Regions from separate parts of the Bacillus sp. 11C genome, predicted to be linked through region 1. Evidence: a T-box and tRNA genes for the amino acid it is inferred to sense, from the RefSeq annotation. Region 1 holds a T-box; the other holds one or more tRNA genes.
The links. A T-box is a leader RNA that pairs with one kind of tRNA and senses whether it is charged. The one in region 1 lies ahead of tyrS (tyrosine--tRNA ligase), so its partner is inferred to be a tRNA-Tyr.
Positions count from the first base shown of each region.

Region 2: it encodes a tRNA-Tyr, which carries the amino acid that the T-box ahead of tyrS (tyrosine--tRNA ligase) is inferred to sense. The anticodon was not compared.

Region 1 covers NZ_JBUPVZ010000001.1:285,572-297,577, reverse strand. The annotation lists gene ACY3LV_RS01500 (SDR family oxidoreductase) at 1-625, opposite strand, end outside; gene dltD (D-alanyl-lipoteichoic acid biosynthesis protein DltD) at 714-1,892, opposite strand; gene dltC (D-alanine--poly(phosphoribitol) ligase subunit DltC) at 1,892-2,128, opposite strand; gene dltB (D-alanyl-lipoteichoic acid biosynthesis protein DltB) at 2,145-3,332, opposite strand; gene dltA (D-alanine--poly(phosphoribitol) ligase subunit DltA) at 3,329-4,837, opposite strand; gene ACY3LV_RS01475 (teichoic acid D-Ala incorporation-associated protein DltX) at 4,855-5,004, opposite strand; gene ACY3LV_RS01470 (1,4-dihydroxy-2-naphthoate polyprenyltransferase) at 5,453-6,388, shown strand; gene ywaC (GTP pyrophosphokinase YwaC) at 6,532-7,164, shown strand; gene ACY3LV_RS01460 (M28 family metallopeptidase) at 7,190-8,557, opposite strand; gene tyrS (tyrosine--tRNA ligase) at 8,712-9,950, opposite strand; T-box leader at 9,995-10,207, opposite strand; gene ywaE (tyrZ transcriptional regulator YwaE) at 10,202-10,717, opposite strand; gene ACY3LV_RS01445 (YwaF family protein) at 10,868-11,581, shown strand; gene ACY3LV_RS01440 (glycosyltransferase family 8 protein) at 11,692-12,006, shown strand, end outside.
Region 2 covers NZ_JBUPVZ010000002.1:401,548-413,553, forward strand. The annotation lists gene ACY3LV_RS04645 (undecaprenyl-diphosphatase) at 1-319, opposite strand, end outside; gene glmS (glutamine--fructose-6-phosphate transaminase (isomerizing)) at 641-2,443, opposite strand; gene glmM (phosphoglucosamine mutase) at 2,876-4,222, opposite strand; gene cdaR (CdaA regulatory protein CdaR) at 4,241-5,686, opposite strand; gene cdaA (diadenylate cyclase CdaA) at 5,679-6,500, opposite strand; gene rsiW (anti-sigma-W factor RsiW) at 6,661-7,287, opposite strand; gene sigW (RNA polymerase sigma factor SigW) at 7,301-7,864, opposite strand; tRNA gene ACY3LV_RS04680 (tRNA-Gln) at 8,094-8,165, opposite strand; tRNA gene ACY3LV_RS04685 (tRNA-Tyr) at 8,170-8,254, opposite strand; tRNA gene ACY3LV_RS04690 (tRNA-Thr) at 8,272-8,344, opposite strand; tRNA gene ACY3LV_RS04695 (tRNA-Val) at 8,349-8,424, opposite strand; tRNA gene ACY3LV_RS04700 (tRNA-Glu) at 8,428-8,502, opposite strand; gene ACY3LV_RS04705 (2-thiouracil desulfurase family protein) at 8,683-9,138, shown strand; gene ACY3LV_RS04710 (GNAT family N-acetyltransferase) at 9,151-9,633, shown strand; gene murQ (N-acetylmuramic acid 6-phosphate etherase) at 9,742-10,656, shown strand; gene ACY3LV_RS04720 (MurR/RpiR family transcriptional regulator) at 10,673-11,524, shown strand; gene ACY3LV_RS04725 (PTS transporter subunit EIIC) at 11,550-12,006, shown strand, end outside.

The DNA of each region.
Region 1 (12,006 bases):
ATTCTTCAGCTGAAATGCCGCGGTACGTCAGGCCTTGTTTATCGCGTGACTTTTGGTTTAATCCCGTGTCCACCATAGGAGGCGCCATTTCAATCACTTCCACGCTCGTATCGCGGAGCTGGTGTCTGAGCGTAAGCGAGAACGAGTGCAACGCCGCTTTTGTTGCGCAGTACACTGGATAAACAGCTAACGGGTTAAACGCAAGCCCCGACGTGACCTGAACAATTGCCGCCTCGGATTGCTTCATCAAATGAGGTGTGAAAAGGGCTGATAAATGGACAGGCGCTTGGAAATTAAGTTCAATTTCATCTCCGTCCACAAAAAGCTCCTCAGTCCCTTTGGCAAAGTCGATTTCCTTTTGAATGCCCGCGTTGTTGACGAGAACATTCAGCTCCGGAAATTCCTTTAGAGCCCATTCAAACAAAGCTTCCCGCTGCGAACGGTCTGCAACATCACATTGCTTTGTGTGGATGTTTGGAAGCTGCTGTTTCGCTTCCTTGAGACGCGCTTCGCTGCGTCCGCAAATGATGACTTCACTGCCGAGTTCCAAAAGCCGCTTGGCCAGTTCAAGCCCGATGCCCGCGGAACCGCCTGTGATTAAAACTGTATTGCCTGTCATCTTCATGGATGTAACACCTCTAATTCAGTTGGCTGTGATTCCTTTACTATTTCAAATCTTAGCAGGAAATATGCAGCCGCTTCTTATGGGATGCTCAGGATGAAGTGACTTTTCCGGTTTTATAAAATTCGTCAATCGCTTTATCGACATACACCCAGCCTTTCCAGCCGATGTGAATGGTATCTTTCATGAAGTACGGGTCATGTTCATGCCCTGAAAAATCAGCAATCTGGAAGCCCTTCGCTTTAATCTGTTTATTCACCTTTTGGTAATAGTCAGTGCGGCCTTTTTTCGGAAAGCCTGTGTAGTCGTACCATTTTCCGTTAACAGGGATGGTGACAAACATAGGCTCTGCTCCCGCATCCTTCAGGATATCAAGCATCAGCTCGAAATCACCGTATTCCGGTGACACCGCATACGATTTTCCTTTGTTTTTCCCTTTCAGCTTAGGCACTTTCGGCTTTAGCTTTTTATAAACAGGATTGTCGATGTAAAAATCGTTAGACCCGGAGTGGCGTTTGCCGGATTGTTCTGCGAGTTTATTTAATTCAGCCCATGACTTATCCTTTACTGACTGTGAGATATGCCGCTTTGGACCGGATGATTCCGTCGCTGAATAATACAGGTCTTTCTTTTCCAGCATGCTGTAATACACTTTTGCCGCCGGCTTCAGCGCGTTCACTTTCCACGTCTGCCCGTTTACGATTGCTTTGTACAGCTCGGAAAGAATCGCGTCGTTTTGCACGGCCTTAAAGCGCAGCATGCGTTTCATCATTTTCTTTTTCACATCGGGGTCGACCTGCTCGTTAAACGCCAAATCAAGCCCTTGCAGCGCGGAATAGTTCGGCGCGAAATGCTGTTCATCAGACCCGCGCTTAATAAACCATTGCGGAGACACGATGAATACGATTTTTTTGCCCTTCAACTGATCCATATGGGCAGCGAAGTTTAAAGAATGAATCAATGACTGTGATCCGCCTTTGCCGACAAGGTATGGCGTGAACCCCTCATTGTTCACCTGAAAATAGTTAGATGGATGGAATTCGTCCAGCCGGGAAAGCTCAGAAGATCCGTAAATCGGAAGGTACGCCGGATCTTTGAGCATCTGGTCTTGTAAATAAAGCCCTTGAAACATACTTGGGTTCAAGGCTGTTGCTGATTCTTTCACCCGCTTATCGGTGATGAAGCCTGACAGCCATGAAGATGGAACTGCGATGGCGCCTGCGAATAGAATAAACGCCAAAATAATTGGACCGAAAAAACGCTTTTTCATTATTTCAACTCAGACAGCTGATTTACAATGTTGTTAGGTGTATTCCATACATCCCGGTCAAACTCAGTGATCGGCACTAAAATATCAAAACGGTTTTCAATCGCAAGCAGCAATTCTACTGTTCCAAAAGAATCAAGCAAACCTTCTTCAAAAATTTCAATATCAGGATTTTCCTTTACGATGTCATCCTGGCAAACCTCTGCTAAAACGTCTAATACCTCTTGTTTAAATTCCATAGCTTTCTAATCTCCTTTAATGGTGGTGATGAAATAGTTTTCCTGAGAAAATATAAAATCCGAAGCAAACGAAGTGGAACGTGATCACAATCGCGAGAACGGTTGTCCAGCGGTTGGACGGAAGCCATTTGTATTTCTTATTCCACTTCTCGAAAAAGTTGTAACACGTCATCAGCACGGCGTGATAGAGGCCGTAGATGATATATTGCGGCGCAAGCCCGTGCCAAACCCCCATCAGCATAAACAGCAGGAAATACCCGATGTTTGAGACGGCCATACGGTTTTTGATCCACTTTTTCTTAGTCATCCAAAATACAAATCTCATAAACACATAATCTCTGAACCAGAATGACAGAGACATATGCCAGCGGTTCCAGAAATCTTTAATATTTTTACTGATAAACGGTTTATTAAAGTTTTCAGGTGATTTAATGCCCATTATATAGCTGACCCCGACGGCAAACATTGTGTAGCCGGCGAAATCAAAAAATAAATACATGCTGTAGCCGTACATGTACAGGAGGTTCCCAAGAATCTTATTGTGCGTGATCGCGGGAAGATTCATGATGAAGTACGTGTTGATTGCGTAGCCGATAATAAACTTGTACAAGAAACCGATAAAGATTTTATGAATCCCTGTATACAATAGATCGGCGTATTCTTCTTTCGTCCAAGCCTTCTGTTCATCCTTGACGAACCGGCGGTATCTGTCGATCGGGCCGGAGGAAATCGTCGGGAAAAACAGGATGAAATACAGCAGGCGGTGCAGCGGCAGCTGTTCCTTCAGCAGACCGTCTCTTGCTTCCATAATCAGCTGAATGCCTTTAAAGGTTAAATACGAAATCCCTAAAAAGCTGATCAGATTATGCGGCGGGTGGTGCGGCTGCGGGTGTGAAAGAAACGGCCATATTTTTGACAAGAATAAAGGCAGAATCGACGCGATCACAGCTCCGCAAAAGACAAAGCCGCTGTTCGCTTTCTGTCTGTACGCCAAGTAGCCGCTGATCAGGAGCACCTGCCATATCGTAAACAGACACAGTGCGATGACCCCGTGTAAGTCGTGCGAAAAAATTAAAGCTAATATAATGATAGATATGAACATGTTGTATGCTTGAAATCTTTTTCCGTTCAGGCCGAGAATGATCGTCGGCAGAAGAAGAATGCCAAGCAGTATAAAGAATAAAAACGAGCTGTAAGGCGTCATACAAGAACCTCTTCGCCGATGCGTTTCCGGTCAATTTTGCCGTTAGCCGTCATTTGAATGTGATCCTGGTAAATGAATTTTCTCGGGATCATATAAGCCGGAAGGGAAGCGGCAAGCTCTTTTTTAATGGCGCTTGTCAGCTGGAATTCCTTCTGCAACTCATGCTCCTCAGGTACAATAGCTGCGATCAAATATTCGACTGTTCCGTTTGGCTGATACGGAATCACGACAGCAGAGCGAACGTACTGAGACTGTCTGACATGGACCTCGATTTCCTCGAGCTCCATTCGGTAGCCGTGAAGTTTAATTTGGAAATCCAAACGTCCTTGGCAGAAAATCTGACCATCTTGAATATAGCCTGCATCGCCAGTCCGGTATGCCCACTGGCCTTGATAAGAGAAAAACGCTTTATCCGTCAGTTCAGGTTCGCCAAGGTAGCCTCGGCTTACGCTCGGCCCTGCAATGACGATCTCTCCTTTTTCTCCATCAGGAAGCGGCTGTCCCTGTTCATCCATAATGAAAATGTTCATATCTGGCTTAGCGAAGCCGACGGGAAGCGACTCACTGCGGCTTATGACGTCATCCGTAATCTCAACGGATGTGACAGCCACTGTTGCTTCGGTCGGACCATACGTATTAAAGATGTTTGCTTTCGGAAAACGCTCAAGCAGCGCTTTTGCAACAGAAACCGGGAGTACCTCTCCGCAGAACATAAATGTGTCCGCATGAGGCAGCAGGTCCTGTGAAAAACCCGGGTCCATCAGACACATCTGCACAAAGGAAGGCGTTGATGTCCACACATTCAGCCCGGACTTCTTCAGCTCCTCGAATAAGATTTTCGGCTTATTCACAGCATCCTTTGTCACGCAGTGTAAAGTCCCGCCTGATTGAAGGCACGGATAAAGGTCCATGACAGATAAATCAAATGAAAACGGCGCTTGGTTTAAAAATGTTTTTCCTCCGCTGACTGGAAAATCTGCACAAATCCAGTCTGTGAAGCTTTGAAGATTCGCCGCGGAAATCTGCACGCCTTTTGGATTTCCCGTGCTTCCGGAAGTGTAAATAATATAAAACGTCTCGTGTTCCTTGACCCATTGATCTTGGCTGACAGAGCCGCCTTCGTTTTCCAGCAGTTCCTCTGCCGAAACCGTCTGAACTTGGTAGCTGTCTGTAATTGAAAGTCCGGCTGCATGGATCAGCAATTCTGCTCCAGAGCTTTCGATAATTTTCGCGATCCGTTCGGACGGAATCGACAGATCAACCGGAATATAAGGATGTCCCGCTTTGACGCTTCCTAAGAAGGAAACGATCATGTGCGGTTCCATATGGCCGTACAAAAGGATAGGAGCTTTCTTATCGCTGGAAACGCGTTTTTGGATCGCGGCAGCCACACGGTCAGACTGCTCCCATAATTCCTGATATGTGAGCGACTGGCACTGAGAGCGGAAGGCATCGGTTTGCGGATAAGATTCCGCATGTGTTTGAATAGCATGTAAAAGTTTCATCGTTATTCTCTCTCCAATTAGAAATCGTTATAAATATATGAACCGGTATTCGCGGTGTGAAAACCATACATAAAAAACAAAACTAGCAGTATTATCAAATAAAAACCTGTATGACATGTCCACTTGACAGCGGGCTTTTCATACAGCTGTTTCATCAATTGCAGCATATCAAAAGTTCCTTTCCCGTTTTTTCGACAATCACATGATTATTTGACGATTAGATGATCAAAAAGTTTCATTTTTCCCCTAAACTCCCTCAAATTAATATATCGGCGTTTTGCCATTGAAAATGAATCTTTGCCCCTGCTAGGGCAAGAATGGATTGTCTCGTGCTGATTCATAATAAAAGGACAAGGGTAAAAAGAGGAAAAACGATCTTTTTAACTTTTAAAAAGCGTAATGTTCTTAAAAAAATTTTTCTGTATTTGTTCCTTCAGGTGAATGCTGAAACCTAATGAAATGGGGACGGAAAGCGTATAATAAGAAAGAAAACGCCTTCTTGGGTATCTTGTGAAATGGGAGAGAAGTCATTATGATAGATAAGGAAGCAAAAGAAGTTTTTATCAAAGCTGCCGGCTGAAAAAAGTAAGCCTTTTAATAGAAAGGAAGAGGAAGATGAACCAAACAAATAAGGGTGAGGGTCAGACAGCGCCGGAAAAAGAAAGCATGGGGCAGATCCTTTGGCAGTTAACCCGTCCTCATACGTTAACCGCATCGTTTGTGCCTGTGCTGCTCGGAACGGTTTTGGCGATGTTTTATGTGAAGGTTGATCTGCTGCTGTTTCTGGCTATGCTGTTTTCTTGCTTATGGATCCAGATTGCGACGAACTTATTTAATGAATACTACGATTTTAAACGCGGGTTAGATACAGCAGAATCTGTCGGAATCGGAGGTGCGATTGTACGCCACGGAATGAAGCCGATCACGATTTTGCAATTAGCCCTTGTATCATATGGGATTGCCATTTTACTCGGCGTCTATATTTGCGCGAGCAGCAGCTGGTGGCTGGCTCTGATCGGCCTTGTCGGCATGGCGATCGGCTACCTGTATACAGGAGGGCCGCTGCCGATTGCATACACGCCGTTCGGTGAGTTATTCTCAGGCATTTGTATGGGTTCGGTGTTTGTGCTGATTTCGTTTTTCATTCAGACAGATAAAATCAATTTGCAAAGCATTTTGATTTCGATCCCGATTGCGATTCTTGTCGGTGCGATTAACCTGTCGAACAACATTCGCGACATTGAAGAGGACAAAAAAGGCGGACGCAAAACATTAGCGATTTTGATGGGGCATAAGGGAGCTGTCACGGTCTTAGCTGCGTCATTTGCTGTCGCTTATATCTGGGTTGTCGGCTTGGTCATCACCGGTGCTGCAAGCCCGTGGCTGTTTGTCGTCTTTTTGAGCGTGCCTAAGCCGGTTCAGGCAGTGAAGGGCTTCGTCCAAAAAGAATTGCCGATGAATATGATTGTCGCAATGAAATCAACAGCCCAAACGAATACATTTTTCGGATTCCTGCTCTCAATCGGATTATTGATCAGCTACTTCCGGTAAAAAGAAAGACCGCTTGTTTTTCGTGCGGTCTTTTTTTGTTACATTCGACCGCATTTTGTAAAAAAATTCATAGAACCATACTGGAAGCAGGGACGTCTAGTACATGGACAGCGGATAAAGATCCGTTAAAGGAGATGACGAAAATGGATTTATCTGTAACGCATATGGACGATTTAAAAACGGTAATGGAAGATTGGAAAAATGAATTATTAGTTTATAAATTTGCGCTTGATGCACTGGATACAAAGTTCTCAATTATTAGCCAGGAATATAACCTCATTCACGGACACAACCCGATTGAACATACGAAATCCCGTGTCAAAAGCTTTGAAAGCATCGTGAATAAGTTAATGAGAAAGGGCTGCGAGATTACGACGAAAGAAATGAAAGAGCACATCCACGACATTGCCGGTGTTCGCATCATTTGCTCCTTTATTTCGGATATTTATAATGTCGTGAATGTCTTAAAGCAGCATGATGACCTGCGAATCGTAAAGGTGAAGGATTATATCCAGACGCCAAAACCGAACGGCTACCGAAGCCTGCATTTAATCATTGAGATGCCTGTGAATCTAACGAACCGTGTGGAATACGTCAAAGCGGAAATTCAAATTCGGACGATCGCGATGGATTTTTGGGCGAGTCTTGAGCATAAAATTTACTATAAATTGAACAATGACGTTCCGAAGCCATTAACAGATGAACTGAAGGAAGCAGCGGAGATCGCCCATTATCTGGATGAGAAAATGCTGGGGATTAAGAAAGAAGTGGATTAGAAAAGACGGCAAAGTGCCGTCTTTTTTATTGAATATCTTCATAAATGTCAGAGGCTTTTGCCTTCATTTGTTTCTTAATGACTTTCGGTTTCTTCTCTTTTTTGACAGCTTGATAGACAGCGGCTGTCACAAGGTCGCCGGCCTGCTGGAGGCGTTCTTTGCTGATATGTTCGATCGAGTCTTCAGGGGTATGATACCACGGCTCAACCTCTTCAGTTTCAGGGTCTCCCCAAATAAAGTTGGCGGAATCAATACCGGCTTCGTGGAACGGCACATGATCAGATGATCCTCCCTGTGTCAGAGACAGGCTGTCAAACCCAATTTTTTCAGCGGCTGTATGGCTGGATTCCCAAACAGCGTTAGATTGGCCGTCCAATGTGTTGACATACAGCTCAGACGCATTCTCCCAGCTTGTGCCTACCATGTCTAAGTTGAAGTTCACTTCACTTCGTTTCAACTCTTTTTCTGATAGATGATCTACATAATATGATGAGCCGAGCAGGCCAAGCTCTTCAGCGCCGAAAGCGATAAAACGGATTTCTTTGTCGGAAGGAAGGCTTTTTAAGACGCGCGCCATTTCCAGCATGACAGAGGTTCCTGAGCCATTGTCATTTGCTCCGGGCGAAAAAGGAACACTGTCGTAATGGGCCGTCACGTATACAATGTCTGGATGTTTGATGTTCTTCGTTTTTTTGATACCGATGATGTTCTGGGAGGTCTGGTTTGTGATTGCTATTAGGTTTAAGGTTGCTTCTTTTTGCTGGGTAAGGGTTTCGCCGTCTTCTTTTTTAATTCCGACGACGGGAATGCCGACTTCATTGCCTGACAGGTTTGACGTCACAGGCACGAGGCTTTCTTTGTTGTTATAAATGATGACAGCCTTGGCTCCGGCGGTTTGGGCATTTTTCGCTTTCTCGTAAAATGTAAGGTCTCCTCTGGAAATCAAGGCGATTTTGCCCTTGGCGTCAGCGGTGAAGTCCTTTGGATAGCCCAAGCCGGCATTGTAAAGCGGAGCCGTCAGCCCTTTTTCTTCTGTAGGGGCTGAGCCGGATGTAGCTCGGAGAAGAATATCGTGTCCTTCTGAAGAAAGCGTTCCCTCAAGCCGGTCAGGAATACCGAATCGTTGAACCTTCACATCAAACTTTAATTTTCTCAAGGATGAAGCGATCAAAAGGGCACTCTTTTTTTCAGCGGCCGTTCCGGCTATTCTGGGGCCGATTGCTTCACTAAGCTGAGAAATGGTTGAGTACGCACGCTTTGCTTTGAATGGAAGCTCTCGCTCACTGTCTGGTATTTGAACAGCACGCGCGGCAGGTGTGACACTCTGTGCCGGCAAGAGAACCGTTCCGGCAGTTAAAACGGCCATCGTCACTACAGTCAAAAGCTTTTTCATCGAAAATAAACCTCCCCTAATGTATGAATGAGGATTATTTCGGGATGCTAAAGGTATTTCCTGCAAAATGGAGAGCGTTTTTGAAAAGACAGTGCTTTATACCTGCAAAAAAACGCTTATGAATGAAGGGTCATAAGCGTTTCTGGATATCAGATTATTGGAGTTTTAAAAACTTGCGTTTGCCGACTTGGATGATCATATTTTCCTTTATCTCTACATCAGCGTGGATATCTGTTATTTTCTCTCCGTTAATTCGGACACCGCCGTTTTGAATCATGCGGCGCGCTTCGCTCTTCGAAGAGAGAAGCTTCAATGTGACGAGCAGATCGACAACCGCTAGCGCTTTCTCGCCTTCCCATTTCACAGCCGGAATATCCTCAGGCAGGCTGTTTTCCTGAAAGACTGTTTTAAACGAGTGTTCGGCAGCTTCAGCGGCTTCGGCTCCGTGATACATTCGGACGATTGTTTTGGCTAAAAGCATTTTGGCGTCCCGAGGATGAACGGCGCCGGTTTCTAGGTCTTTCACGAGCTGTTTTTTCTCCTCAAGCTCTAAGTCCCTTGCCAATTGGATGTACTTTTTCATCAGGCTGTCGGGCAGTGACATCGTTTTTCCGTACATGTCATTTGGATGTTCATCAATGCCGATGTAGTTATTTTTTGACTTGGACATTTTCTCAAACCCGTCTAAGCCTTCCAAGAGCGGCATAAGGATGACGACTTGTTTTTCTTTGTTGTATCGTTCTTGGAAATGCCGCCCCATCAGCACATTGAAATGCTGGTCTGTCCCGCCTAATTCAATATCGCTTTCGAGAACGACGGAATCGTATCCCTGCATCAACGGGTAAAAGAATTCATGAAGCGAGATCGGTTTTTGCATGGCAATTCGTTCTTCAAAATCGTCGCGCTCCATCAGGCGGGCTACTGTTATTTTGCCTGCCAATTCAATGACATCCTCCAGATGCAATGTTTTCAGCCATTTCGAGTTATAGTGAAGCTCGACTTTTTCTTGATCAAGCACTTTTCCAAATTGCTGAAAGTATGTTTTGGCGTTGTGCTGAACTTCTTCATCAGTCAGCTGCTTTCTGGCTGCTGATTTTCCGGTCGGATCCCCGATTTTTCCTGTGAAATCCCCAATTAACAGCTGAACAATGTGGCCGTTTTCTTGAAATTGGCGAAGCTTGTTTAACACAACTGTATGGCCCAAATGCACATCTGGTGCAGACGGATCTAATCCGAGCTTAATTTTAAGCGGTGTGCCTGTGGAAACGGATTTGACTAGCTTGGCCTTTAATTCTTCCGGCGGTATGACCTCATGGGCGCCTGTCATGTATAATTGAAGCTGTCTTTCGACTTCTTTTTGCTGTGCAGCTGTAAGCTGATCAAATGTTTTCATCGTTCATCCTCCTTTTTTAGAAACACAAAAAAGAGCCCATCCCGATAAGGGACGTGGCTCAATGCACGCGGTACCACCCTGGTTGAAGACATCGTCTTCCGCTCATTCGAATAACGGTTTCCCGTTCTTTGCTACTAAGGTTCACAAAGAAAGCTCGGGGAGGTAATTCACGTTTGCCTGTGTGCCGGCTCGCACCTTCCGCCGGCTCTCTGAAACAGGGAGACAAACCGCTACTGGATTCCCGTCAAAGCTTATGTTGTATGAAGATTGTCAGCTACCTTTCTAAGCAGCTCTGTCAATGTTTTCTGTTCGTCCTTCGTCATTCCCGCAATGAGCTCTGTTTCCCCTTTGTGAAACTCCGGGTAGAGTTCTTCGATCGCTTGTTTGCCGGAATCGGTGATGGAGACAAACACGAGTCGTCGATCTCTTGTGTCGATGCTTTTACGGCAAAAACTCTTTTTTTCGAGCGTTTTGATCACGTTGCTTGCTGTAGCTGTTGAAATGCCTGACAGCTCAGCAATTTTTCTCGTTTCGAGCTTCCCCCATACCCATAGATCATAAAGAATGGAGAAAGCGGTCCAAGAAAGGCTATAGGAAGAAAGAACCTCAGTCTCCATTTTGACACGGAGCTTTTGCGCAGACCGATACAGGTTCGTCGCAATCGATATGGCTTCCAGGTTGAGTGACTCAACGGGCATTTGTTTAAGCTTAGAAAGTGTGTCGTGTTCTTCTTTCTGAAGCTGCTGATGTTGATAGGAACGTTCCATCTTTTAGGCCTGCCTTAAATTATCAGAATCATTAGCTATGAAATGAATTGTAACAGAGTCTGATATGAACTTCAAGCCTATATATTGGTTGAATAAAAAAGGCTCAAACAACACCAAAATAAACAAAAACCTGCAAACGGGGGTGCCATCTTGCAAAAATATGTTCAAGCCGTCTATAAACATGATCCGTTTCACCTTTTTTCAGCAGAGCATGTGGTGACATTAGCAGTGATCGCCGTCTTGGCCATTCTGTTGTTTTTGTTCCGCCAGACGGTCAAACGGCCTAAACTCAGCCAGTTTTTGCGCTATTTGTTTGTGTTTCTGCTGCTTGGTTCGCAAATCGGTTATCAAATATGGATGATCGCCGCGGGCAGGTGGTCGGTGCGGACTTCATTGCCTCTCCAGCTTAGTGACCTGTCGGTGTATTTGTCGGCCATTATGCTGGTGACCAAAAGCAGGAAGCTGTTTGTATTTTTATACTTTGTCGGCATCGGCAGTTCGATTCAGGCTCTTGCCACTCCTGATCTCGGTATGTTTTCTTTTCCGCATATCCGATATATCCTCTTTTTTATTTCGCACGGATCTGTGTTTCTCTCCTGCCTGCTGATGACGGTAATTGGGACGTACAGGCTCAGACAGCGTTCTTTGTGGGTGACCGTCCTCATTGTCAATGTGTACGGGGTCTGCATTTATTTGCTTGATCGCTGGCTTGGCGCGAATTATATGTATTTGACGAAAAAACCGGGCGGCTCTTCTCTCTTGGATGTTCTCGGGCCGTGGCCATGGTATATCGTTTCGGCTGAAGCCATTACGATCGCATGCTTTTACATTCTTTATTGGCTTTATCGCAGGTTCAAAACATGACGCCTTTTTTGTTGTATAGCACATTCTGTCTAAAAAAGTATTGATGAATAGTGTTTACTTTTCTGAAATCGGGAATGTAACTTGTACAACACAAAGGGAGATGAATACCATTGAAGAAAGATGAAATTATGCATATCGTGTCATGCGCTGATGATAATTATGCTCGTCATTTAGGTGGAATGTTCGTTTCTTTATTGACAAACATGGATCGGGAGAGAGAGTTAAAACTATACGTCATTGATGGCGGAATTACGCCTGATAACAAAAAAAGACTGGAAGAATCCACATTGAAGTTCGGCGTGCCGATTGAATTTTTAGAAGTGGATGCCAACATGTATGAACATGCGGTGGAAAGCAGCCATATTACAAAAGCGGCGTATTACCGCATTTCAATTCCCGACTTAATTAAGGATGAAAGCATCGAA
Region 2 (12,006 bases), on a different contig from region 1:
AAGAATTGTCTTTTTCTTTATGTATCAGTTTATTAACCTCTCCCAATTCAACAAAAGGTTGATAATTCGAGTAAAACACCCCTGAAACCTTCCCTATCGTAAAGGCACAAATGAAAGCGATAGATGCACAAAGAATCATAATTCTATTATCCGTATCTCTTGTAAACCAAATAAAAAGAACACTTAGTGCAAGTAAAAAAACCATATATTCAGCAATAAAACTAAATACAGGATTCAAAAAGGGATATTCTTTTCCTAAGTCATTAACTAGTCTAAACAGTGATATATTAACTTCTGAAATATCCAAACCCAACACCATCCAATCTCTTTTTAGAACATAGTAAAAGAAAATTAGATGACCTGCCATCGAATCAAATTACATTATTTGAGATTAAAGTTACATTTTTGTAAGATTGGTGTCACATCATTTATGTAAAAAGGGGACTCAATATCAATTGGAATCCCCTTATAATTTTTAGTTACCTGCCTCTTTAGTTAAAATAGAAAAATACCCTTAGACAAAAATCATCTAAGGGAAAAAGCATCGCAACATTTTTATAAACGTCGTAACTTTATTTTAAACATCTCATCTTTTTTACAAATTTTAAAGCCACAAAAACAACCAAAGGGGTTAAACATTTTACTCCACAGTAACACTCTTCGCAAGGTTACGAGGCTTATCAACATCACAGCCGCGATGCAGTGCAGCATAGTAAGCGATCAGCTGCAATGGAACAACAGAAACCAATGGAGCAAGCGCTGGGTTTACTTCCGGCAGTACGAATCTGTCATCCGCATCGTCTAGGCCTTTCAGTGAGATGATGCATGTGTTTGCTCCGCGAGCGGCAACTTCTTTGACGTTTCCGCGGATGCTTAGGTTTACGTGCTCTTGTGTCGCCAGTGCGAATACTGGTGTACCTTGTTCGATCAAGGCAATCGTGCCGTGCTTCAGCTCTCCGCCGGCAAAGCCTTCTGCCTGGATGTAAGAAATCTCTTTCAGCTTCAGTGCGCCTTCGACACATACGAAGTAGTCAAGGCCGCGTCCGATGAAGAAAGCGTTTCTGGATACAGTCAAGTATTCACGTGCGATCATTTCCATTTCGTCTTTCTGGTCGCAAAGGGCTTCCATTGCGTTTGCAGCGATACCAAGTTCTTTGACGAGGTCAAATCCGATATCAATGCTGTTTTTGTCTGCAGCTACAGATGCAAGAACCGCAAGAACTGCGATTTGTGCAGTGTAGGCTTTCGTTGACGCAACAGCAATTTCAGGGCCTGCATGAAGCAGCAATGTGTAATCAGCTTCACGAGAAAGCGTTGATCCCGGTACGTTTGTGATTGTCAGGGCTTTATGTCCGAGCGCTTTGACTTGAACAAGTACCGCGCGGCTGTCTGCTGTTTCTCCGCTTTGAGAAAGGAAAATGAAGAGCGGTTTCTTAGACAGAAGCGGCATGTTGTAAGAGAATTCACTCGCTACATGCACTTCAACCGGCACACCTGCCCACATTTCAATATATTGTTTACCGACAAGTCCTGCATGGTAGCTTGTTCCGCAGCCAATGATATAGATGCGGTCCGCTTCCGCTACAGCGGCAGCGATATCGCCAGGCACAGACAGCTTGCCGTTTTCATCTTGATATGTTTGGATGATTTTGCGCATGACAACAGGCTGCTCATCCGTTTCTTTCAACATGTAGTGAGGGTATGTGCCTTTTTCGATATCACTGGCATCCAGCTCAGCGATATAAGAAGCACGGGAAATCACGTCACCATCAAGGTTTTTGATGACAACTTGATCATCAGTGACGATGACCATTTCTTTATCCATCAGCTCTACGTATTCATTGGTCACTTGAAGCATTGCCATCGCATCAGATGCTACGACGTTGAATGTATCTCCAAGACCGACTAATAGAGGGCTTTTGTTTTTCGCTACAAAAATCGTTTCTCTGTTTTCGTTGTCGAATAAAGCAATTGCGTAAGAGCCTTTTAACAGTGTAAGTGTTTTGCGGAACGCTTCTTCTGTTTCAAGTCCTCCGTTGACAAATTGCTCGATTACTTGAACAACTACCTCTGTATCAGTGTCACTTTTGAGCTCTACATCTTGCAAATACTCTTGTTTCAGCTGAACATAGTTCTCGATCACGCCGTTATGAACAAGTGTAAAGCGGCCCAGTGCGCTTTGATGCGGGTGAGCGTTCAGATAGCTTGGTTCGCCGTGTGTTGCCCAGCGAGTATGGCCAATTCCGGCTTTGGCCTCTGCATTGGCATCCACAACTTCACGAAGATCAGCAATGCGTCCTTTTTCTTTGAACACATGAATCCCCTGTTCGTTGGCAACAGCTATACCCGCAGAGTCATATCCGCGGTACTCAAGCTTTTCTAACCCTTTCAGTAAAATTTCCTTCGCATCAAGCTGACCGATATAACCTACGATTCCACACATAATTTCTTCCTCCTAAGATGGTAAAAGGAGACGAAGAAAGTCGAATTTCAAGGGGACTTTCAATCGTCCCCTCCTACATGTTTTTGGAAGATCATGTGATTTCTCTTTGTGCAAGGAGTCGCCTCCTTGGTTTGAAGAAATCCTTACGGCTGTGATCTGCATAATCAGCCGGGAGGCATCCGCCGAAAATTCGATAACCTCCATCCTCGTCAACTAAGCCTTTTTTTTCGGGCGCTTAGTCCGGGCGCTATAATTATAGGTGAAGCAATAATCCCGTCTTTTCTTCCTCAGAGAAAATAAGAACAAGACAAGCTTGATTTTACAGCATGTGCCATGCACGGTCAATTGTTTTTTAAACAACTTTGCCGCATGTCTCACCATTATCATATGTAAACCTCGCTTGTCTTGTTCGCTCTCTGATGATAGGCTTCGTTACTCCAATCCCATTTCTGACCGCACAACTTCAGCAATGCGATTTACGTATTCATCGCACAGCTCTTTCGTTTTCGCTTCAGCCATAACACGGACGAGCGGTTCAGTGCCTGAAGGGCGCACCAAAATCCGGCCGTCGCCGTTCATTTCTTTTTCAACTTCAGAAATAACATCTTTTACTTTTTCATTTTCTTCGACTTTATATTTATTAGTTACTCTCACATTGACTAACAGCTGCGGGAACTTCTGCATTTCAGCTGCAAGCTCTGACAGCGGCTTCCCTGTCGCTTTCAATGTGTTCATCAGCATAATAGCAGACAATAATCCGTCCCCTGTCGTGTTGTAATCAAGGAAAATAAGATGTCCTGACTGCTCACCGCCGACATTGTAGCCGTCATGTTTCATCGCTTCTACTACGTAGCGGTCGCCGACAGCTGTCTGAACGCTTTTGATGCCTTCTTTTTCGAGCGCCTTATAGAAACCGAGGTTGCTCATCACGGTTGAAACGACTGTATCATCCTTTAAGCGGCCCTCTGATTTCAGGTATTTTGAGCATATGTACATGATTTGGTCGCCGTCAACGATATTTCCTTTTTCATCGACCGCAATCAGGCGGTCGCCGTCACCGTCGAACGCAAGTCCGAGATCGGCGTTTTTCTCTTTGACAAACGCGCTGAGCGCTTCTGGATGTGTCGATCCGACGCCGTCATTAATGTTTAACCCGTTCGGGGAAGTGCCCATTGTTGAAACATCTGCATCTAAATCAGCAAACAGGTGTGTCGCCAAGGACGATGTTGCGCCATGAGCACAGTCGAGCGCCACATGAATGCCTGTGAAATCTTCATCAGCTGTCTGTTTTAAAAATTGCAGATATTTTTGGCCGCCTTCAAAATAATCATTTACAAGCCCGAGATCGCCTCCGACCGGTCTTGGCAGCTTATCCTCCGGTTCGTCCATCAGCCGTTCAATTTCAGCCTCCTGTTCGTCGGAAAGCTTAAATCCGTCTCCCCCGAAAAACTTGATGCCGTTATCCTGCACTGGGTTGTGAGAGGCAGAAATCATGACGCCTGCCTCTGCATCCATCGCTTTTGTTAAATAAGATACACCAGGTGTAGAAATGACACCCAGACGCATGACTTCTGCGCCAATGGATAAAAGTCCGGCGACAAGGGCTCCCTCCAGCATATGGCCGGAGATGCGTGTATCGCGGCCTATCAGCACTTTTGGACGTTGTTTGTCTTTTGTCAGCACATATCCGCCGAAACGTCCGACTTTAAAGGCCAGCTCAGGTGTAAGCTCACTATTGGCGACACCTCTTACACCATCTGTTCCAAAATACTTGCCCATTTTATAATCGCTCCTTTTTTATTCTGATGATGATTGTGAACCCGCAGTAGATTCGTCCTCACCCTGATCTTGGTTTTGATCTTTATGTTCGTCTTGTTTTTGATCATTGCTGTTTTTCGTTGTATCTTCTTGCTGGTTGTTCTTTTGATCATTCGTTTGTTGACCTGTGTCATCCTGGTTCCCTGATGTATTGCTGCTGTTGTCATTAGTTGATGTATTGCTTTTTTTAGACGTCAGCTTGATTTTGGCGTTTTTCTGTCCCAAGGACCAGGTTACATTTTGAGGCCCGTTTACTTCAAGCTTCACGCTATGCTCCCCGTCATCTAAATCTGAAACATTCACATACAATTCAATATCTGATTTTTCCAGTTTTTTTATATTGCTGGGAGAGCCTTTAGCCGTCACGTCTATCGCTTGCGAATCAGGGTCTAGAAATTCAATGTTTTGCGAGCTGCTCAGCCCTACAGTCTTAATAGAGACATTCTCAAACTTCTGATCCGCTTCACTATCTACTTCTATATGCAAAGTCACCTTTGACGGCGAGATTTTTTTGACACCGTCGGGAAGCGGGATATCTGCCTCGATATGGGAATCCTTGTTAATTTTGCTTAAATCTATGCTGACGCCGTCTATAAATTCAAGAGAATCCAACACATCCTGCGAGCCGTAAACCGTTACCTCACTGGGGCTGGATTCAATATTCGCTATACTGACACCGTCAGGAAGGCTTCCTGTCCGTTCAATTTTAAAGGGTACTTTTTTACTTGGGCTTGTCACCGGAACGGTAATCTTGATGACCGAAGGCTCCACGTCCACAGGAAGCGCGTTTCCGTCCTTATCATAGACAGTCACTTTTGCCTCCTTTTCAATCGTTTCATCTGCGTTCTCCAGGTTCACTGAAGCTTTCACAAGAGAAATATGATCAATCACATCTTTAGATCCGGTAATCTGCACATTTTTCGGACTGACAATCGGCTGCTCCGGAGAATAGCCTTTTTTCATCTTGCTTTTATTGTAGTACTCCACTTCTACAGGAAAGCTTTTGGTCATCCGTTCTTGAATCGTAACTGTCGTAACAGACGGATTGATTGAGATTGTCAGCCCATCCGACACGTTTTTGGCCTTTAGCTCAACCTTATGTGTACCGGTTTTTAAATTTTCCATGTCGGCATATATTTCAAAATTCTTGGTCTGTCTAGCCTTTTTCACAGCACTTGTCGAGCCTTTTATCGTGACATTAACCGTTTGCGGAACACCCGTCACGACGTAGTTTTCATCATCATAATACGCTTTGACCGGAATGTCGGTCAGTGTTGCCTCATCAATTGTTGATGTTGGAAAGAAAGATTCACCCGGTTTTTTCGGAGTTGGTGCTTGATTGCTGTTGACCGCCACATAAAGCAAGAGCGCGAAAAGCAGAGCAATAATTTTCACAGCCCAGCGATTGTTTAAGAATTTATCCATTTTTCTTGCCCCTCCAATACCAGCGGTTAGAAGAAGTGTCTCTGGTGTTTTTCTTAAACTCGGCGTCAAGCATTTCTTTCAGCGCTTCTTCGGTCAGCTCTCTGTGAAGGTCTCCGTTCTTTGCCACACTGACGCCGCCGGTCTCTTCAGACACAATAATCGTCAAACTGTCTGTCACTTCACTGATACCGACAGCCGCTCTGTGCCGCGTACCCAGTTCTTTTGAAATAAACGGGCTTTCCGAAAGCGGCAGATAACAGGCGGCAGCGGCAATTTCATTATTCTTCATAATCACAGCACCGTCATGAAGCGGGGTGTTCGGTATAAAAATATTGATCAGCAGCTCAGAGCTGACTTTGGCATTCAATGGGATGCCGGTCTCAATATAATCGCTCATTCCAGTGTCCCGCTCAATGGTCAGCAGGGCGCCTATACGGCGTTTCGCCATATAATTGATCGCTTTTGTGATTGCCTCAATCGTTTTCTGCTGCGCTTCCTCCACAGGCGTGCCGCTCCTTGAGAAAAAGCGGCCCCGGCCAAGCTGTTCAAGCGCTCTTCTCAGCTCAGGCTGAAAAATAATAATAATTGCTAAAAATCCCCATGTTATCGCTTGGTCCATCAGCCATTGAAGCGTGCCGAGGCCCAAATATTGGCTGGCCATACGGACAAGCACGATCACGACAATTCCTTTTAACAGCTGAACCGCTTTCGTGCCGCGTATGACCATAATAAGTTTATATATCACATACCAAACAAGGAGAATATCAACGGCATTGCCGAGGTACTGCAAAAAAGGGATATCCTCAAAAGCCATTTCCTCGTCCTCCAAGATTTCAGTCATTTCGTATTTTGTGTTTAACGTGTTACGCATATGTACTTAGCATAGCGAGCCCATTATACCACATTTCGATTCGGCAAGTGAAATGCGCCAGCCCTTACAGCCCGTAAAAAAAGAGCAAAGCGGCTGACACGCTTTACTCTTTTTCGTTCGGTTTTAATGCATTGAGTACACTTTTCCCCGCAGACTTCAATTTATACCATGTCCAGTCAAATAATTGATTGATTTCTTCAATCTGACCAGTTACTTGTCCAGCAGAGGCCATATACTTTTCGCCATTTACGACGGTTACATCCCCGTCTATTTTTCCTTTAATAATCAGCTTGCCGTTTTTGACAGTGACATCACCTTTGACCGTCTCACCTTCAGGCACGATCACAGTATGGTTCTGCACCACAAGATTCGGCTGCTTAGACACGCTGAAGTTGTGGTCATTATGCCAGCTGTTTAAAAAACCTCCGCCCATCAAAATGATGAATACCGCAGCAGCTGCGATAACAGGATGGGTTCTGAACCACCTTTTCACAGAAGCTCTTTTCTTCTCCTTAGGCAATTTAGCCATGACATTAGCGGTAAAATCCGCGGGGGCTTCGACATGCGATGTGCTCCGGACGAGCGCTATAGATTTTTCCATCTCATAAAAATGCTTTCTGCATTTCTCGCATGTCTCAAGATGTTCATTTAATACGTGTTCATCTTTTGGAAGGATATCTCCATCAAGATGCATATGCATAAGCTGCACAATTTGTTCAGGACAGCTCATTTCATCACCCCACTTAAAGATCCCTTAATTGTTTTCGAAGAGCCTCTCTGCCTCTGTGAATCCGCGTTTTCACAGTCCCCACAGGAATGTTTAGAATCTCGCCGATTTCAATTAATGAGAGTTCGTCAATATACTTTAATACGATAACTGTTCTGTATTTGTCAGGAAGCTTTAAAATTTTCTGCTGAATCGTGTTTGAGAGCTCCAGCGACACTACTTCATCTTCTGGCAAAACTCCGTCTGCGGCGATTTGCGAATACATGGTCAAGCCTTCCGTACCAGCCACCTCTGCATCGAGGTAATAATCCGGCTTCTTTTTGCGAATGCGGTCAATAGTCAAATTGGTCGCGATTCGATAAAGCCAAGTTGAAAATTTCCGGTTAATATCAAAACTGTCGATATTAACGTACGCCCTGATGAAAGCCTCCTGTGCAATATCCTCCGCCTCATGCACATTGCCAAGCATACGGTAGCAAAGCTGATAAATTTTATCCTTGTAAATATCTACGATGTCCGCAAATGCATTTTGGTCGCCTTTTTTGACTTGCTTAATTCTCTTTTTAATCATCATTTCCATATTTATCTAACCTCTGCCTTCACCGGTCTGTATGTATACGAGCTTCGTTTTAAAAGGTTTCAATTTTTTATAAAATAAGTTTAACAAATTTTTGGCAGGGTGTAGATGGTAATTCGTGAATAAACTACCTTAACATATTTTTAAAATTATTATACAGACTGAACAGTTAGAAGTTGGAATGATTTTCACAAAATAAAAAAAGACACCTTTTGGTCAAAGGTGTCTGTGACTGGGCTAGCTGGATTCGAACCAACGCATGACGGAGTCAAAGTCCGTTGCCTTACCGCTTGGCTATAGCCCAATAATGGTGGAGGGGGGCAGATTCGAACTGCCGAACCCTGAGGGAGCGGATTTACAGTCCGCCGCGTTTAGCCACTTCGCTACCCCTCCGTATTTTGAAAAGACAGTGCCGGCAAGAGGACTTGAACCCCCAACCTACTGATTACAAGTCAGTTGCTCTACCAATTGAGCTACACCGGCAAGATGGTGGAGGATGACGGGCTCGAACCGCCGACCCTCTGCTTGTAAGGCAGATGCTCTCCCAGCTGAGCTAATCCTCCAAATGGTGACCCGTACGGGATTCGAACCCGTGTTACCGCCGTGAAAGGGCGGTGTCTTAACCGCTTGACCAACGGGCCGTTTGTGTTCTCGTCGAGCTGACAAAAGTTATTATATACAGGTTACCCCCTGTTTGTAAAGAGAAAAATTAAATTTTTTATTTTCAAACTTTTTAACTCCTTTTTTAACTGAAAAAGCCTCCCAACATTAGTCATTTATTTTATGATAGAGACAAGCGAAGCAAGAGAGGAGAAACAAATATGATTCTAGTCAGTTCTTGCCTTGGAGGCATTGAATGCAGATACAACGGCTCTCACGCCGCATCAGAGAAAATCAGAAAACTCGTCGATGAAAATAAAGCAGTCATGGCTTGTCCTGAGCTTCTCGGCGGCTTTTTCACTCCCCGTGAGCCTGCAGAAATCATCGGAGGCACCGGCGAGGATGTTCTCAATGGAACCGCTAAAATCGTGACAGCTTCAGGAGAAGATGTAACAGAGTTATATATGAAAGGCGCCGCTAAAACATTAGCTTACGCAAAAGAAATCAATGCATCCGCTGTCATATTAAAAGAAAACAGTCCATCGTGCGGAAGCAATTTCATTTATAACGGCACATTCACTGGCAAAAAAATCGCCGGCAGCGGAGTGACCGCCGCACTGCTAAAACAAGCGGGCTGCCGTGTCATTTCAGAAAACCAGTTAGACGACATATTGTAAGGAGGGCACCCCATGACTCAAGACATTTCTTTATCCTTCTATAAACCTGAACATTCGCCGGAACTTCAATCATTCACCCTAAACAACGATGACAAGCGCTTTACCTCTCTCCCCAAAGAGGTGCTGACTCAGGCCTTAGGCATACAGGACCGGTATCCGGCTGTCATCTTAAATGACAATCTGCCAGTCGGCTTTTTCATTTTACATACATCAAAAGAAACGCTTGCTCCCTATACTAGCAATCCATTTGCTTTACTGCTCAGCTCCCTGTCTTTAAACGCTGTACATCATGGAAAAGGCTATGCAAGAAAAGCAATGCTTCAGCTTCCCTCGTTTGTGAGCAGTTATTTTCCATGGTGCGATGAAATCATTTTGGCCGTCAATCACCTAAACACACGCGCAAAACACCTTTATATGAAAAGCGGGTTCCTAGATAAAGGACGGCGAAAAATCGGGCCGCTCGGAGAACAGCTGATTCTTCATTATTTCCTATAGTCTCGGATGAAATAAAATTTCAAAAATATAAAATCCAGTTGAAATATCATAACGGAAGTGAATATACTGAATAGTAAGATACATCATTTTAAAACAGGGGGCATCCTCATGTCAGAACCATTAAACCTTCACCGGCTTACAACAGAATCACGCAATAGCCAAACAGCGGAAATCCACAAAACAAACACTCTCGGCATCCTCAAGATGATCAACAACGAAGATTTGAAAGTTGCTGCCGCCGTTCAGCAGGTTCTCCCTGATATTAAAACAGCTGTAGACTGCGCATACAACTCTTTTCAAAATGGTGGCCGGCTCATATACACAGGCGCCGGCACAAGCGGCAGACTAGGTGTCATGGATGCTGTTGAATGTCCTCCCACCTACAGCGTAAGCCCAGATCAGGTCATCGGAATTATGGCTGGAGGCCCCAAAGCATTTTTGCAGGCAGCAGAGGGCATTGAAGACAGTGAAGAAGCAGGAGCGGAAGATTTAAAAAACATACAGCTTACGTCAAACGACACCGTCATTGCCATTGCAGCAAGCGGCCGCACACCTTATGCCGCAGGCGCCCTCACATACGCCCGTAAAGTAGGAGCACACGCCATCGCCCTTACCTGCAATGAAACTTCCGTCATCAGCAAGGAAGCGGATCACAGCATTGAGGTTGTTGTTGGGCCTGAGGCCATTACAGGATCAACACGTATGAAAGCCGCAACCGCTCATAAAATGATTCTAAACATGATATCCACCGCAGTAATGGTCAAAATCGGCAAGGTTTACGAAAACTTGATGGTAGACGTCAACGTCAGCAATAAGAAACTAAAAGAACGCGCCATCAGCATCATCCAAAGCCTCACTAACGCTTCATACGACACAGCCAGACATACACTGGAACAAGCCAATCATCACGTCAAAACGGCAATCCTCATGCTCAAAACAAGCACAGATCAAGAAAAAGCTAAAACATTGCTTGAGGAAGCAAACGGTTTTATAGACAAAGCAATCGAAAACTACCATTCATGATAAGGAGAGACCGAGCATGGCAACAGGCGGTTTAGCGATCATCCAATCAATGAAGCACAAGCTCCCTCCATCCGAGCGTAAACTTGCGGATTACATCCTAACTCATCCCCATAAGGCAATAGAAAACACTGTCAGCGAAATCAGCGCCTTAGCCAATTCAAGTGACGCTGCCGTCATCAGGCTCTGCAAATCACTCGGACTAAAGGGTTTTCAAGATTTAAAAATGAGAGTAGCAGGCGATCTGGCAAAGCCTGCTGTTCAAGGCTACCGGGACATTGCGCCCCACGAACCGCTGTCCTCCATTTCTGAAAAAGCAGCCGGCAATGCCATTCAAGCCATTCAGGACACCTCAGACCTGATGGACTACAAAGAGCTTGAACGAGCGGTTTCTCTGCTTCTCCAAGCTCATACTGTGCATTTTATCGGCGTCGGGGCTTCCGGCATTGTCGCCAAGGACGCCCAGCAAAAGTGGCTTCGCATTCATAAACTAGCAACCGCGTTCACAGACACTCATCTTGTGGCATCATTAATCGCAAATGCAGATAAGGATGACATCGTATTCGCTATTTCGTTTTCGGGAGAGACGCAGGAAATCATTGAGCTGCTCACGATGGCTAAGGAAAAAAGCATCAAAACGATCAGCCTCACACAATTCAGTCAGACATCCGTCTCCGCGCTCGCTGATGTCCCGTTGCACACAGCACACTCCAATGAAGCCCTGATTCGAAGTGCAGCCACTTCCTCCCGCCTCGCCCAGCTTTTTATGATTGATGTTTTGTTTTTAGGCATGGCAGCTGAGCGGTACGAAGAAACAACCGGATATATCGATAAAACGAGAGCAGCCATAAAATCTATGAGAAAAAAATAAGGCATCTTGATGAGGAGGGGTTTTGATGAGCAAAGAAAATAACTACCATCATCTCGCAAAGAAAATCCTTGAGCTATGCGGAGGAAAATCCAATATTTCATCGTATACGCATTGCATGACGCGCCTGCGTATTACGCCTTACGATGAAAGCAAAACAGATGCTCACGCTTTAACAGAGCTTGACGGCGTATTGGGGGTCGTCGAAGCTGAAACCATCCAAATCATCCTCGGAGCAGGAATCGTCAATCATGTCACAGCCGCTTTCTCAAAGCTTGTGTCAGCAGAAGATGATATCGATGTCAAAGATGCAGCTGCCAAAAAGAAAGCCGATATAAACCGAAAAAATGCCACTCCATTTAAGCTTTTCTTACGTAAAATTGCCAGCGTCTTTATACCGCTAATTCCCGCACTCGTCGCTTCCGGTTTAATTACTGGGATTACCAAAGCAATCATTCAAGCCGAATGGCTCTCTGCAGAATCAC